4 regions of the Vibrio sp. EA2 genome follow, and region 1 is predicted to be linked to each of the others. Evidence: predicted binding sites of a transcription regulator. Region 1 holds the regulator's gene; each other region holds the start of a gene.

The links. Region 1 encodes PurR, which represses purine synthesis genes. Its sites were predicted from a motif close to TNANGNAAACGTTTNCNTNA; they were not measured.
Region 2: a site for PurR is predicted at 1,767-1,786, ahead of RXX31_RS09275 (uracil-xanthine permease family protein). Genes of this name have one in related genera too.
Region 3: a site for PurR is predicted at 2,056-2,075, ahead of glyA (serine hydroxymethyltransferase). Genes of this name have one in related genera too.
Region 4: a site for PurR is predicted at 2,009-2,028, ahead of purE (5-(carboxyamino)imidazole ribonucleotide mutase). Genes of this name have one in related genera too.

Annotation. Positions count from the first base shown of each region.
Region 1 covers NZ_JAWLID010000002.1:137,386-141,345, reverse strand. The annotation lists gene torD (molecular chaperone TorD) at 1-537, shown strand, start outside; gene purR (HTH-type transcriptional repressor PurR) at 968-1,972, shown strand; cyclic di-GMP riboswitch class I at 2,241-2,329, shown strand; gene RXX31_RS04965 (TfoX/Sxy family DNA transformation protein) at 2,446-3,036, shown strand; gene RXX31_RS04960 (TVP38/TMEM64 family protein) at 3,218-3,910, shown strand; gene RXX31_RS04955 (putative signal transducing protein) at 3,910-3,960, shown strand, end outside.
Region 2 covers NZ_JAWLID010000003.1:283,190-287,149, forward strand. The annotation lists gene upp (uracil phosphoribosyltransferase) at 1-374, shown strand, start outside; gene RXX31_RS09275 (uracil-xanthine permease family protein) at 464-1,717, opposite strand; gene RXX31_RS09280 (DUF2066 domain-containing protein) at 2,170-3,369, shown strand; gene RXX31_RS09285 (DUF2069 domain-containing protein) at 3,612-3,960, opposite strand, start outside.
Region 3 covers NZ_JAWLID010000007.1:20,678-24,637, reverse strand. The annotation lists gene treC (alpha,alpha-phosphotrehalase) at 1-1,107, shown strand, start outside; gene RXX31_RS15100 (YitT family protein) at 1,180-1,785, opposite strand; gene glyA (serine hydroxymethyltransferase) at 2,132-3,382, shown strand; gene lipA (lipoyl synthase) at 3,843-3,960, opposite strand, start outside.
Region 4 covers NZ_JAWLID010000014.1:72,774-76,733, forward strand. The annotation lists gene RXX31_RS20890 (type I DNA topoisomerase) at 1-254, shown strand, start outside; gene RXX31_RS20895 (5-(carboxyamino)imidazole ribonucleotide synthase) at 315-1,448, opposite strand; gene purE (5-(carboxyamino)imidazole ribonucleotide mutase) at 1,453-1,938, opposite strand; gene RXX31_RS20905 (L-threonylcarbamoyladenylate synthase) at 2,144-2,701, shown strand; gene hemF (oxygen-dependent coproporphyrinogen oxidase) at 2,750-3,667, shown strand; gene aroE (shikimate dehydrogenase) at 3,770-3,960, shown strand, end outside.

The DNA of each region.
Region 1 (3,960 bases):
GAAATTCGTAGCTTTTTGGCGGGCTTAGGTGAAAATGAATCTCTCAAACCCGCAATTGATCGCCTTGTTGACGCGTTGAATCGCTTACAAGACCGTGAAGATGCGCAACTAGAGCTTGCTGCTGATTTTTGTGAGCTGTTCTTAAAGACAGAAAAGTACGGCGCACTTCCTTACGCTTCGATGTATATCGGCGAATCAGGTTTGCTCAATGACAAGCCAGCAGAAGAGATGGAAAGATTGATGGCGGAGTTTGGTGTCCAAGTTGACGACAGCCTGAAGGAACCCGCCGACCATTTAGCGGTAGAGCTCGACTTCTTAGGTAATATGATCATTCGCTCTAATGAGTTTGAACAAGAAAAACACATGGAAGAAGCCTTCCTAAAACAAAATGAATTCATCCAAGGCCAACTCATGTCCTGGTTACCACAGTTCGCACAAAAATGTCAGCAACTGGATGAATTTGGCTTCTATGCCAGTGTCTCGCAACTATTAATTGCATTTTGTAAACTGGACAGCGCTTACCTTCTTGGTGAATAATTGCCGCCTATTTTAGGGAGCCTGTCGATGAGGTTCCCTATATTTTATTCGTTAACGATTAAAATTGTTCCGAGCGCTCGCTTTTTAGCAATCAAAATGTGACTTCCGAGACACAAAACCATTGCTGAAATTATTGCCAGCCTGCCCGCATAGGGCTAAAATGTGAACGCAAACGATTAAATATGATTTTATGTAAACCGCTGAAATAAAGCGGTTTTTGTGTTTTCTTAATAGGTTGTTGACCTTTCTGCACTCAGTTGAAGAAAGTTGCTTTATCAACCGCTGTTGCTACTTACCCTCTACCGACTTCGGAGTAACCACTGCTAAACATACTCAGCGCCATTAATTTTGTTGCGCTAAGTTTACACAAGACACGCAGCACAAGGTTTAGTCCCTCGGTATATTAGTAGCTCGATACAGGACACCATTTATGGCCACTATAAAAGACGTCGCTCGATTAGCCGGCGTTTCTACCACAACAGTTTCGCACGTTATCAACAAAACGCGTTTTGTTGCAGAAGCAACGCAAGAAAAAGTAATGAAAGCTGTTGATGAGCTTAACTATGCACCAAGTGCGGTAGCTCGTAGCTTGAAATGTAACTCAACTCGGACTATCGGTATGTTGGTAACGCAATCTACCAACCTATTCTTCTCCGAAGTCATCGATGGTGTAGAGAGTTACTGTTACCGACAAGGCTACACACTAATCCTGTGTAACACTGGTGGTATCTATGAAAAGCAAAGAGATTACATCCGCATGCTCGCAGAAAAGCGTGTAGATGGCATTCTGGTGATGTGTTCCGACTTGACCGAAGAACTTAAACAAATGCTCGATCGCCATTCTGATATCCCAAAAGTTGTTATGGATTGGGGCCCAGAGAGCTCCCAAGCCGATAAAATTATGGACAACTCAGAAGAAGGTGGATATATCGCGACTAAGTACCTGATTGATAATGGTCATACCGATATTGCTTGCTTGAGTGGCCACTTTGAGAAACTCGCATGCCAAGAGCGTATCGCTGGATTCCGCCGCGCCATGGCAGAAGCGAATTTACCGGTAAACGAGGACTGGATTCTTGAAGGTAACTTTGAATGTGATACCGCTGTTTTGGTCGCAGACAAAATTACTGCCATGGAAAAACGTCCAACGGCCGTATTCTGTTTCAATGACACCATGGCGCTCGGTTTGATGAGCCGTTTACAACAAAATGGTATCAAGATTCCAGAAGAGATATCTGTCGTCGGTTACGACAACATCGAGTTGGCAGAGTATTTCTCGCCACCACTGACAACGATCCACCAACCGAAGCGGCGTGTCGGTAAAAATGCTTTTGAGATTCTACTTGAACGTATTAAAGACAAAGAGCACGAGAAACGCATTTTTGAAATGCAGCCAGAGTTGGTCATTCGAAATACGGTCAAAAAACTCAATTAATTACTAATAAGCGCTCGCCAGAGCGCTTATTTTTCACGTTAAAAATTATCTTTTTTCGTCGTTTGTGTTCACTACAATCAATAAACATTTTATAAGTTGCTGTTTTGTATAAACACGAGCTCCCTCACATAGCCTTACAACCTGTGCTCAGTCTTCAATCTCAATTATGAAACCACAACCATAATATAAGGGCGTTTTACTGAAGCAACATCACATTTTGATCTCTGAAACGTGATGTTAATTCAAGATAAAAAGTATTCTCTACGTGTCACGCACAGGGCAAACCATCCGAAAGGATGGGACGCAAAGCTTCCGGCCTTAACCATGTTTCTAATGGAAGGTAGCGGGGTTACCGATGGCAAATATGCGTATAATGAGTTTACTCTATAATGACATTGTTCCTGCATGTATTTGCTATTCTCTCGGACCTGACTTTTGGTGGCGTAATATTAATTACACCGAGATAACACATAATGGATAAACCGATACTCAAAGATTCTATGAAGCTATTTGAGGCACTTGGTACGATCAAGTCGCGCTCAATGTTTGGTGGCTTCGGACTTTTCGCTGATGAAACGATGTTTGCACTGGTTGTAAATGATCAACTTCATATACGAGCAGACCAACAAACTTCATCTAACTTCGAGAAGCAAGGACTAAAACCGTACGTTTATAAAAAACGTGGTTTTCCGGTCGTTACTAAATACTATGCGATTTCCAACGACTTATGGGAATCCAGTGAACGCTTGATAGAAGTCGCGAAGAAGTCTTTAGAACAAGCCAATTTAGAAAAAAAGCAACAAGCCAGTAGTAAACCTGACAGGTTAAAAGATCTGCCAAATTTACGACTAGCCACAGAACGAATGCTTAAGAAAGCTGGCATTAAATCAGTTGAACAACTTGAAGAAGCTGGCGCACTAGGTGCTTACAAGGCGATACGTGACTCGCACTCTGCAAAAGTAAGCATTGAGCTGCTGTGGGCTTTAGAAGGGGCAATAAATGGCACTCATTGGAGCGTCGTTCCCCAATCTCGCAGAGAAGAGCTAAAAAGTGCGCTTTCTTAACCAGCAGAGACAAATCTTTACGATGTATTTAAACCGCAGCTCTAGCCGCGGTTTTTTTTGAAATTTTTTCCGGCCTCAACCTGTCTATAAGTCTGTATATCAAATAATTGATAACGAGTACCCTATTTCTAATGGTATCTGTTAAATTCTTAGGGCAAGGCTGTCCTTCCGGAGTACAACAATGAATAAAAAACTGGTTTTTGGGTTGATACTGCTCTTAACGATAATTTTGTTAGCCGTTAACTTTAGCCAGTACTTCACTTTAGATAACGCCAAAGCGCAACAAGAAGCGCTCAACACCTATATTAGTGAAAGGTTTGTCGTTGCTATTACGCTCTATTTCATCGCTTATATCGCGATCACGGCGTTTTCTATTCCCGGCGCAGCCGTCGTCACTTTATTAGCTGCTGCCCTATTTGGCTTCTGGGCGAGCTTAGTTCTTGTCTCCTTTGCCAGTACTATCGGTGCGACGTTAGCTTTCCTGAGCAGCCGTTACTTATTACGAGATTGGGTACAAACAAAATTTGCTGCTAAGCTCAGCGCGATCAACGAAGGCGTCAAAAAAGACGGATCATCTTACCTACTTTCGTTGCGATTAATTCCTGTATTCCCTTTCTTTCTCATCAACTTATTGATGGGGTTAACCCCAATGTCTGTTGGTCGCTTTTATATTACTAGCCAAATCGGAATGCTCCCAGGTACAGCCGTTTATCTCAATGCAGGTACTCAGTTAGCAACGATTGAAAGTCTATCGGATATTGTCTCTCCCAGTGTTCTAGCCTCATTTGCGTTGCTCGGTCTTTTTCCTATGATTGTCAAATGGGTGATGAAGAAACTCAGACCTAACCAGATACAGCCAAATGGACATTCTTGATGAAGATATTTATTGCGAAAAATCCGGCGGAAGCACATATCGTTTGCGAA
Region 2 (3,960 bases), on a different contig from region 1:
ACGGTGTTCTTGAGCATATGCCAAGTGCACGTATCAGTGTAGTAGGTATCTACCGTGATGAAGAAACGCTTGAGCCAGTACCTTACTTTAATAAGCTTGCTTCTAACATTGATGAGCGTATCGCACTGGTTGTGGATCCAATGCTAGCAACTGGCGGCTCTATGATTGCAACTATCGACCTTCTGAAAGAGAAAGGTTGTAACCAGATTAAAGTACTTGTTCTGGTCGCGGCTCCTGAAGGTATTGAAGCACTAGAGAAAGCGCACCCAGATGTTGAGCTATACACGGCTGCAATCGACGAGAAACTAAACGACAAAGGTTACATCGTTCCTGGTCTAGGTGATGCGGGTGATAAGATCTTCGGTACTAAATAAGCGCCAAAAATCACGCTGAATCAATGCAAAAAAATAAAGGCTTGGTCAATACCAAGCCTTTTTTGTATGTGTCGAATTGAAGTGACGAATTAGTTCGAGTTTTCTTCTTCGATCTGAGCGTTATCTACCACATGGTTTTCACCTAGGTCATGAGGAAGCACGAGATTAAGAATGATTGCCACGATACCGCATAAGCTAACGCCTTGTAGGCTGAATTCGCCAATACCGAAAGCCATGCCACCGATACCGAATACGAGCGTAACCGCAACGATAACCAGGTTACGCGACTTATGCAGATCTACGTGGTTTTTGATCAATGTGTTCAGACCCACGGTTGCGATAGAACCAAACAGAAGGATCATGATGCCGCCCATTACTGGAACTGGGATAGTTTGAAGGATAGCACCTAGTTTACCCACCAACGCCAAAACAATCGCCGTCACTGCTGCCCATGTCATGATCTTCGGGTTGAAGGCTTTGGTTAGCATTACTGCGCCAGTTACTTCGCTGTACGTTGTATTCGGCGGCGCACCAACCATAGCTGCAGCCATAGTGGCTACCCCGTCACCCGCGATTGTGCGGTGCAGACCAGGTTTTTTGAGGTAGTCTTTGCCAGTTACATTTGAAATCGCCAGCATATCACCAACGTGTTCTACAGCGGGAGCGATCGCAACAGGGATCATAAATAGGATGGCATTGATGTTGAATTCTGGTGTCGTGAAGTTTGGCATTGCGAGCCAAGCAGCTTGAGCGACTGGAGTAAAATCAACAACGCCGTACGCAAGAGACACTAAGTAACCTGCCAAGATACCGCCTACAATCGGTACCAGTTTTAGAAAGCCTTTAGCAAATACGCTTAGTGCGATAGTCGTAAGCAGTGATACCGCTGAAATGATCATCGCAGCGTCACCGTTAACCAGTTGAGCCGCACCATCGCCAGTTTTACCAATCGCCATATTCACTGCTGTTGGTGCTAGACCTAGGCCGATTACCATAATCACTGGGCCAACAACCACAGGTGGCAAAATCTTATGGATAAAGCCAACGCCACGAACTTTAATCGCCGCGCCTAGAGCAACATAAACCATACCTGCTGCCATTAAGCCGCCCATTGTTGCACCAATACCCCAAGTTTGGATACCGAACATAATAGGAGCAATAAACGCGAAAGAAGAGGCCAGGAAAATTGGAACAGAACGTTTAGTGATTAATTGGAAGAGGAGGGTACCGACACCGGCGCCGAAGAGTGCAACGTTTGGATCAAGGCCAGTCAGAAGTGGCACGAGTACCAAAGCACCAAAAGCGACAAAGAGCATCTGAGCGCCTTGTAACGCATTTTTCATAATCATTTCCTATTTAAAGATACGCAGACAAATCCGGCGAATAATATCACTCAGCAAACGTTTGCGACAATGGTCAGATCAAACTTTTCGCTGATTTTAAGTGGCTAAAATAGGCTTTTAGAGCCAATTTCTTACAAAAGTGCCTGTTTTACTAACCAAAATTCATATTTTATTGGATTATGCGCAAACTAAAAGATGTGATTACGTGTGGCTTATATCGGAACAAGTAATGTCGGCAAGGAGATGTTCATTTATCTGGAACACAGACGAATTGACTTTTTGAATACGCACATTGATTGATAAGAAAAAGGATGGCAGGTGAGTCGACTCTGAACACTGGGCCGCAAATAGCGTAAGTTGATTGAATTTTAAGCCATTTGTCTATGACTCGCCTTGCTCAAGATTTGATAGTTGCTTATTATGCTTTCTCTTAATTAGAGGAAAATGAAACTATGCGCTATTTAGCTCTTTTACTGATAGGTTGGTTGTCCCTGCCCGTTTACGCATTAACACAGGTAGATATCTATCGTGCTGAAGTGGTTATCGACAGTGAGCAAAACAACGGCGAGTCTTTGGCTCGTGAACAAGGTATGAAAGAGGTAATTGTTCGAGCGACTGGTTCTCAATCCTCTTTAAGCAATCCGATTATTCAAAAGGCGTTAAGCTCAAGCTCGCGCTATATTTCTCAACTTGGTTACGGTCAAGTGGATGGCCAACCAAGTTTGAAAATGCGTTTCAGCAGTGGTCAGATTCATTCTCTTCTTACGCAGGCGCAGTTGCCATCTTGGTCTGCTCACCGCGCCAATATTCTCGTCTGGGCGATTGAAGAGCAAGCGTATGAACGTACCATTGCTTGGGAGCACTCAGACTCACCGAAGGTTTCTGCATTGCACACCGCTGCTGAAGCTCGAGGGTTACCAATCACTTTTCCTGTCGGGGACTTTGATGATGTGACTGGTGTTAACGTTTCCGATCTATGGGGTGGTTTTGCTGAGCCGATTGCCAAGGCCAGCCAACGTTACCCGGTAGATGCTGTGTTGGTGGTAAAAACTCAGGGCGATCAAATTCGCTGGACGTTATATGACCAATCACCATCGGCAATTCTTATCTCTCAGCGTTCTCCTCGCAGCGGGTCAGCATCTGGGGCTAATGCAATGGCTGAGATGGTTGACGGAATTACCGACTATTACGCAGGCAAGAGTGCCGTGGTTGTGTCTGGTGAGTCTTCTGATGGGATCACAATGAAAGTGGTCAACATTCATTCCGCTATAGATTTTTTCCACTTAGAGAGCGCGTTACACAAACTTAACTCTGTTGCTGGCAGTGAGGTTAAGCGTGTTCAGGGGGATGAATTAACGCTTAAACTTCATCTCCTGGCCTCTAAAGAAACGTTTGAAAAAGAAGCGTCATCGATCTCGCAACTGGGCGAGTACCAAGAGCCAGTAAAGCCAGTGGAAGAAGTGGATCCTGTGCAGCCTGAGCAAGACTCAATGCAAACGGAATTGGTCACGGAAGAAGATCAATTAGGGTCAGATGCCTTAACTGCTGACGTATCGGTTGAGGAATTGCAAGAATCTGAACCAGCCGTCGTTCAGCCAGTGCAAGAACAGTATGATGTCATTTATGAATGGACTGAGGGGCAACGTTCATAGAGTTCTAATAACCACCTAAGTACGAAAGTGGTCATACTTAATTATAGAGAACCAGAAAACAGGCATCGAACACAAACACACATGAACCCATCCATGGGGCTTTGATTTGCCATCCATGGCAAATAGAGTTTGTTTATCGAACCCTGTTCCCTGACCAGTTAACTTTCCAGACTGGTATAATATTTTGAAAATAATAAAAAAGAGTCGCAATTCGCGACTCTTTTTTTGCGTAATTACACGCCTTATTTTTTGAATTTCGCTTTTTCTTCTTTTTCTACCTGAGATAAGCGCTTCAATTTAAGTCCCAGCTCTTTACCTCTGGCGCGTGCAAACAGAATGTTGCCAAAAAAGCCTAAGGTTGTGAGTACGAGTTCAACCACTGCGAGCCAACGCTCTCCACCATCGACATATAAAATGGTTAATGCGTGTAGAAAGTACAGCATTAACACAAAGTTTGCCCATGCGTGAGTATATGGCTTGCCTGCTAATATGCCTGGTAAAGGGAGTAACAATGGGATACACCAAGCAATGGCAAGTGTTGTGCTACTCAAATGAGGGTGAGGAGACAGCGCGAGCTGCCAAATTGCTACC
Region 3 (3,960 bases), on a different contig from region 1:
GCAGAGAAGGGCGTGGATGGTTTCCGTCTGGATGTGATTAATCTGATTTCCAAGCAACAAAATTTCCCAAGTGATGATATTGGCGATGGACGTCGTTTTTATACTGATGGTCCACGAGTGCATGAGTACTTGCAGGAGGTCAGCCAAGCGGTATTTCAGAAGTACGGCAGTGTAACGGTTGGAGAAATGTCTTCGACAACCCTTGAGCACTGTCAGCAATACTCCTCTTTAGATGGTAAAGAGCTGTCTATGGTGTTCAATTTCCACCATCTGAAAGTGGATTACCCTAATGGAGAGAAGTGGACCAAAGCACCGTTTGACTTTCTTCAGCTCAAACAAATCTTTAATCACTGGCAGACAGGGTTAAACGGTAAAGGCTGGGGAGCGCTGTTCTGGTGTAACCACGATCAACCACGTGTGGTCAGCCGGCTAGGCGATGATCAGCACTACCGTGTTGAATCGGCGAAGATGTTGGCTGCGTCTGTCCACATGATGCAGGGCACGCCTTATGTTTATCAGGGTGAAGAGATTGGCATGACCAATCCGGGTTATACCGAGATCAGTCAATATCGCGATGTCGAAAGTACCAACATGTACGACATTATGGTCAATCGTGATGGGGTTTCACACCAAGAGATGATGGCTATTCTGGCTCAGAAGTCTCGTGATAACTCGCGAACGCCTATGCAATGGAATGGCCAACTGCATGCTGGTTTCACCAAAGGAACGCCTTGGCTCGAAGTCGCGCAGAATTATCCGCAAATCAATGCCGAGTCTGCTGTAGCAGATTTAAACTCCGTATTTTATTTCTACAAGCGCTTAATTGAGCTGCGCAAACAGGTCCCGGTCATCACGGACGGCAGCTATGAAGATTTGCTGCCGGAACATTCACGTATTTTTGCTTACGCTCGCCAGAATGAATCCCAGACGTTGTTGTGTATCAATAATTACTATGGGGAAGAGGTGGAATGTGTCTTGCCAGAGCGCTTTGAGGTGGCGGAAGCGAAGTGTTTGTTGTCCAACTACCATAATTCGGCAAGTGCGGTTGCCTCTCGACATCAAACACTGCGTCCGTATGAAACACGAATTTTGTTGATTGAAGAGTAACTTAACTTTTCCTGAGATTGTCTCCCCCACTAAAGGCTTTGGAATGCTCCCCAAAGCCTTTTTTCGTCGGGGTTACTGAGAGCCATAGGTGACAGAGTATCTATGTGGTTTGTGGTTCATGGCGAGTACCAGATTGAGCGCAAACGCCCCTAAGGCTGACAAAGCGATGACCCAAGGTGAGACAAAGAACATCGACGCCAATACAATACACACATCAATTGCCATCTGACTTTTTCCGACTGAAATGCCGAATTTGTCCTGGATAAACAAGCACAACACGTTAAAGCCACCCAGACTAGAACGATGACGGAATAAGATCAGCATACCTAACCCCATTAATAGTCCGCCAGCGACAGCACAATAGATATCATTGACTGACTCTAATGAAATCAGTAAATAAAGATGATCGGCAAAAATTGAAACTAAAGCACCAGAAATAACACTATTGATGGCAAAGTGACGTCCAAAGCGTTTCCAAGCTAACAGATAAAAAGGGCAGTTAGTTAAAAAGTACAGCACACCAAAGGTAAAAGGTGTAAATTGACTGATAAGCAAAGCCAATCCTGTTGTACCTCCTGTAAGGAGTTGCGCGGATTGAAGAAAGAAAACGCCTTGGGCAACCAAAAAGGTCCCGGTAAGAATCGCTACCCAGTCTTCTTTTCTTGAGTGTTTTTCCATCAAAGTTGCAGTTATCGGTGAGAAATAAGGCGAGCATAATAGTAAAAAGATGATCTTTTCGGTAGCTAGAGGCTAAAATTTACGGTAAACCTATGTAATTGCTGTTTTACAGGGTGTAAAGCACAAAATTGACAGTAATGCGTGTCGTTTAAACAATTGCAACATCGGCATGATATTTATTACCCGTCATCATGAAAAAACTGCATGAGAAAAATTTAAATTTTCTCTTTATGACCCAGATCAAATTATGTAAAATGCGCGCCATTAGGTCGACGAAAACGTTTGCGCTCGGTCATTAAACAGTTTTTTTGCCAATTTCAGTACTAATCTGAGTCAGGAGATACAGATGCTTAAGCGTGATATGAACATCGCAGATTACGATGCGGAACTGTTCGCAGCTATCCAGGAAGAAACTCTTCGCCAGGAAGAACACATTGAACTTATCGCTTCTGAAAACTACACAAGCCCACGTGTAATGGAAGCTCAAGGTTCTCAGCTAACGAACAAATACGCTGAAGGCTACCCAGGCAAGCGTTACTACGGCGGTTGTGAGTACGTAGATAAAGCGGAACAATTAGCAATCGATCGTGCATGTGAACTATTCGGTTGTGAATACGCAAACGTACAGCCTCACTCTGGTTCTCAAGCAAACAGCGCAGTATACATGGCGCTTCTGAACCCAGGCGATACAGTATTAGGCATGAGCCTGGCACACGGTGGTCACCTGACTCACGGTTCACCAGTAAACTTCTCTGGTAAGCACTACAACGTTATCCCTTACGGTATCGACGAAGCTGGTCAAATCAACTACGACGAGATGGAAGCGCTTGCAATTGAGCACAAGCCTAAGATGATCATCGGTGGTTTCTCAGCTTACTCTCAAATCGTTGATTGGAAACGCATGCGTGAAATTGCAGACAAAGTTGATGCTTACCTATTCGTAGATATGGCTCACGTTGCTGGCCTTATCGCAGCAGGCGTTTACCCAACACCAGTACCATACGCACACGTTGTAACAACAACGACGCACAAAACACTAGCAGGTCCACGTGGTGGTCTTATCCTGTCTAACGCTGGCGAAGACATGTACAAAAAGCTGAACTCAGCTGTTTTCCCTGGTGGTCAAGGTGGTCCTCTAATGCACGTTATCGCTGGTAAAGCAGTAGCGTTCAAAGAAGCTATGGAACCTGAATTTAAAGCATACCAAGCTCGCGTAGTTGAAAACGCGAAAGCAATGGTTGCTCAGTTCCAAGAGCGCGGTTACAAAATCGTTTCTAACGGTACAGAAAATCACCTGTTCCTAGTTGATCTAATCGACAAGAACATTACTGGTAAAGAAGCGGACGCAGCACTAGGTGCAGCGAACATCACAGTAAACAAAAACTCAGTACCAAATGATCCACGTAGCCCATTCGTAACGTCTGGTATCCGTGTTGGTACACCAGCAATCACTCGCCGTGGCTTCACAGTAGAAGACGCAAAAGAGCTAGCGAACTGGATGTGTGACGTTCTTGATAGCATCGACAACGAAGAAGTTATCGAAGCGACAAAACAGAAAGTTCTAGATATCTGTAAGCGTCTACCAGTTTACGCATAATTGTTCTTCATAGAGTGAGCCGATTTCGGTGTCGAACATACTCATTTGCTCGCGCAAACTCCGTGTGTTCTCCTAGAACTCGACTCATCTATTTTGAAAATTAAATATTAAGGTCCTCAATTTGAGGGCCTTTTTGTTTTTCTGGTGTTTGGAATGAGTTCGGTATTCCCTATAGTGAAGGGTGCGGAAGGTAAGAGGATGGCTACCGACACTGTCCCTTTATTTTATATCTAAACCACGTCATTCCGACGAGCCTAGGCGAGATCAGGAATCTTGTTGCGGCACACTCTTTTACTCAAAGTTTCCCCCCAAAGTCATCAGTACTCTGAAAACAGATTCTGAATCACGCTCCTTCGTCGCTGTTCAGAATGACGGTGGTGGAGTAGCTTTTTATCATCATTTGCCAGATACAAAAAAGGTTGGCGAAGTGCCAACCTTTTTAGTCTTAATAATCAATTGATTACTTGATTTCGATACCTTGAGCCTGCATATCGGCATGGTATGAAGAGCGAACAAATGGGCCACACGCTGCGTGTGTAAAACCAAGTTCCAGCGCGATCTCTTTAAGCTCATCAAAC
Region 4 (3,960 bases), on a different contig from region 1:
CAGAAAAAAAATCACAGGAACAGCATGCTTGCCCTGAATGTGGCAAAGGTCATTTAGTCGAGCGCAAGACACGCTTCGGCAAAACATTTTACGCCTGTGATAATTACCCAAAGTGTAAGTTTGCTGTGAACTTACCGCCGGTCAAAGGTCGTTGCGAAGCGTGCGGTTTTACATTGCTGGTTGAAAAGAAGCTCGCCAGCGGGGTGAAGTTGCAGTGTGCTAACCGTAAGTGTCAGCATACGCAAGCCCAGTAAACGAAACTACCAATTAAAAAGGGTCGCATGATGCGACCCTTTATTGTTTTTAGCTTTATTCTAAGCTTGAGATTGCTTGGCAAAACCCTGCACGGCAGGGAAAGCCTCTGCATCCAGTACATTGCCTAACGCACATAGTCTGCGATGAAGTTCGCCTGGGTAGTCTCCACACACATTAATGTGGCCCATCTTGCGTCCTGGACGTTTCTCTTTGCCATACCAATGAATATGGCAACCATCCATTGCTAACACGGCTTCTGGCAAAGTGTCTTCACCGAGAATATTAACCATCGACGTTTCACGAACCAGTTTCGTGCTGCCTAGTGGCAAACCACAAACCGCGCGCAAATGGTTTTCAAACTGACAAGTTTCCGCACCTTGCTGTGTCCAGTGACCTGAGTTATGAACACGTGGCGCGATCTCATTCACCAATAAAGTGCCATCAACATCGAAGAACTCTAGGGCTAATACGCCAACATAACCCAGACTTTCTGCAACCGCAGTAAACATCTGCTTGGCTTGAGTTTGAAGTTCTGGTTCATCAATGGCGGTAGAAAGGCTCAGTACACCATCAGTGTGCACGTTCTCTGCCAGTGGATAAACTTCAATGCTACCATCTTTACCGCGAGCACCAACTAAAGATACTTCACAGTTAAATGGAACAAACTCTTCAGCCACTATAGCTTGGGTTGGTGTTGCTGCGATGCACTCGGCCATTTCCGTCCAGATAGCGTCTACCTGAGAAGCTTCTTTCAAGCGCCATTGACCTTTACCATCGTAACCGCCTAATGCACTTTTCAGTACCATCGGCATACCAACGTGTTCAATCGCACGCTCAAAATCTTCACGTGTTTCAATCACGTAGTATTTCGCATTACGCACGCCAGCATTGTCGAGCAGGGCTTTTTCAAGACGACGGTCACCGCCAGCCTTGATCGCTTCGGTACTCGGAAGGAACTTTCCACTCTCTTCACAGATGTCGAGTACATCGTGAGGGATATGCTCGAATTCTGCTGTGATCACATCAACTTGCTCAATGGCATTTTCCAGACCATGACCAAGCACATGTTGAGTAAGAGGGTGAACGATATTGCCGCTACCCACATCGTAAGCAGAGATTTGAATATTCAGTGGTGCACCAGCCAGCGACATCATACGAGCCAACTGACCAGCTCCTAGAACCAGTACGTGCATCCGATTAGTCCTCAGCTGGGTTTGGGTTAGCCAGTACCGTTTCCGTCTGTTCGTTACGGAATGCTTCTACCTTCGCCATGATGCTTTCATCATGCGTACCCAGGATTTGTGCGGCCAGGATACCTGCGTTTGCTGCACCTGCTTCGCCAATCGCCAACGTACCCACTGCGATTCCTTTTGGCATTTGTACGATAGATAGTAGAGAATCCATACCTTTCAGTGCACGTGACTGAACCGGAACCCCAAGTACTGGTACGCTGGTGAATGCCGCTGCCATACCTGGCAGGTGAGCAGCGCCGCCTGCACCTGCGATGATTACTTTGATGCCGCGCTCTTTCGCACTGCTTGCGTAATCAGCCAATAGTTGAGGAGTACGGTGAGCTGACACCACTTTTGTTTCGTAAGACACGCCAAATTGATCCAGCATGTCCGCTGCTAGTTTCATGGTTGGCCAATCTGATTTAGAACCCATGATGATACCGACTTTCATCTCAAACTCCTTCAAGCTGCAAAATTAGGTGAGCTGATAAATTTGTGCGCATTATACGGGGATTTTTATCTCAAGCAAACGTTTGCGCGCCTTTGTAAATGCTATTGATACATTTTATAAAAAAATTGCTTTAGTCTCTGAGAATGAATCTTTGTACACTTAGGCACAGAGAAAATAATACAGTCAGATAATCAGGAAGTCATCGGTGGATAACTTTGAACAGGTGCTCAATGCACTACAGCAAGGCGAAGTGATTGCCTATCCAACAGAAGGTGTTTTTGGCGTTGGGTGTGATCCCGATAACCCAGAGGCAATCCAAAAGCTGCTGGAACTAAAACAGCGTCCGGTAGAAAAGGGGCTCATTCTTATTGCTGCCAGCTACGATCAGCTATTACCTTACATTGACGAGTCTCAGCTGACGCAAGCGCAGTTAGATAAAGTTCATGCCACCTGGCCTGGTCCTTACACTTGGATCATGCCTGCGAGCGATAAAGTCTCCAACTGGGTTTCAGGACAGTTTGATTCAATTGCAGTTCGTGTGACTGATCATCCTTTGGTGCAAAAGATGTGTAATGCATTCGGAAAGCCGTTAACCTCTACCAGCGCGAATCTTTCCGGCTTGCCGCCGTGTATGACGACGGAAGAAGTCGAGCAGCAGCTGGGTGATAAGCTGGTGGCGATTCTTCGTGGTGAAACCAGCGGTCGTGATAAGCCAAGTGAAATTCGTGACGCCAAAACCTCGCAAATATTAAGACAGGGCTAACCCTGCTTACCAGCCTTCAAATAGGTACCAGATAATAGGTAATAACGTATGTCAGCAATCGATAAGCACGCCGTAAAGCAGTTCCTGATATCGCTTCAGGATTCTATTTGCCAGCAGTTAGAACAAGAAGATGGAAAGGCCGTCTTTGTCGAAGATGCATGGCATCGTGAGCCGGGCGAGCGTCTTGGTGGTGGTGGTCGTTCACGTGTTCTGCGTGATGGCGACGTGTTTGAGCAAGGTGGAGTGAACTTCTCTCATGTAGAAGGTAAAGAAATGCCAGCGTCAGCAACAGCGCATCGTCCTGAATTGGCGGGGCGCCGTTTTGAAGCGATGGGAGTCTCTTTGGTTATTCACCCTAAAAACCCGTATGTGCCGACGTCACATGCCAATGTGCGCTTCTTTATCGCAGAAAAAGACGGAGAAGATCCGATCTGGTGGTTCGGTGGTGGCTTCGACTTAACGCCGTTCTATCCTTTCGAAGAAGACTGCCAGTCATGGCACGATACCGCGAAGGCCATCTGTGCCCCATTTGGTGATGAAGTTTATGCCGAACACAAAGCGTGGTGCGATAAATACTTCTTCCTTCCACATCGAAACGAAACTCGTGGTGTAGGTGGCTTGTTCTTTGATGACTTGAACTATTGGGAGTTCGACAAATGTTTCGATTACATCAAAGCGGTGGGCGAAGGCTTCTGTGAAGCATATCTGCCAATCGTTGCGCGACGTAAAGACATTGAATTTGGCGATCGAGAGCGAGAGTTTCAGCTCTACCGTCGTGGCCGTTATGTTGAGTTTAACTTAGTCTACGACCGTGGCACCTTGTTTGGTTTGCAAAGTGGTGGACGTACGGAGTCGATTCTTATGTCAATGCCGCCACTAGCACGCTGGGAATACAGTTATCAGCCTGAAGCAGGGACACCTGAAGCCGAGCTATACGAGCGATACCTAAAACCACGTGACTGGTAAGCGCTGAATCTCCTTTTCTATATAGAAAGATAGTGATAGGGTCATCTGTAATCAGGTGGCCCTGTTTTTCTCTATATTAAGGTAAGGAATAAAGGTAAGGAAATGACTCAGCAAGTTGATCGCTATGCGGTGTTTGGTAATCCCATCGGGCACAGTAAGTCGCCATTTATTCACACACTCTTTGCTCGCCAAACGAATCAATCACTGACTTACACCGCCGAATGCGCGCCAGTTGATGGGTTTCTTGAAGCCGTGAACGTGTTTTTTGCTGAAGGTGGTAAAGGCTGTAATGT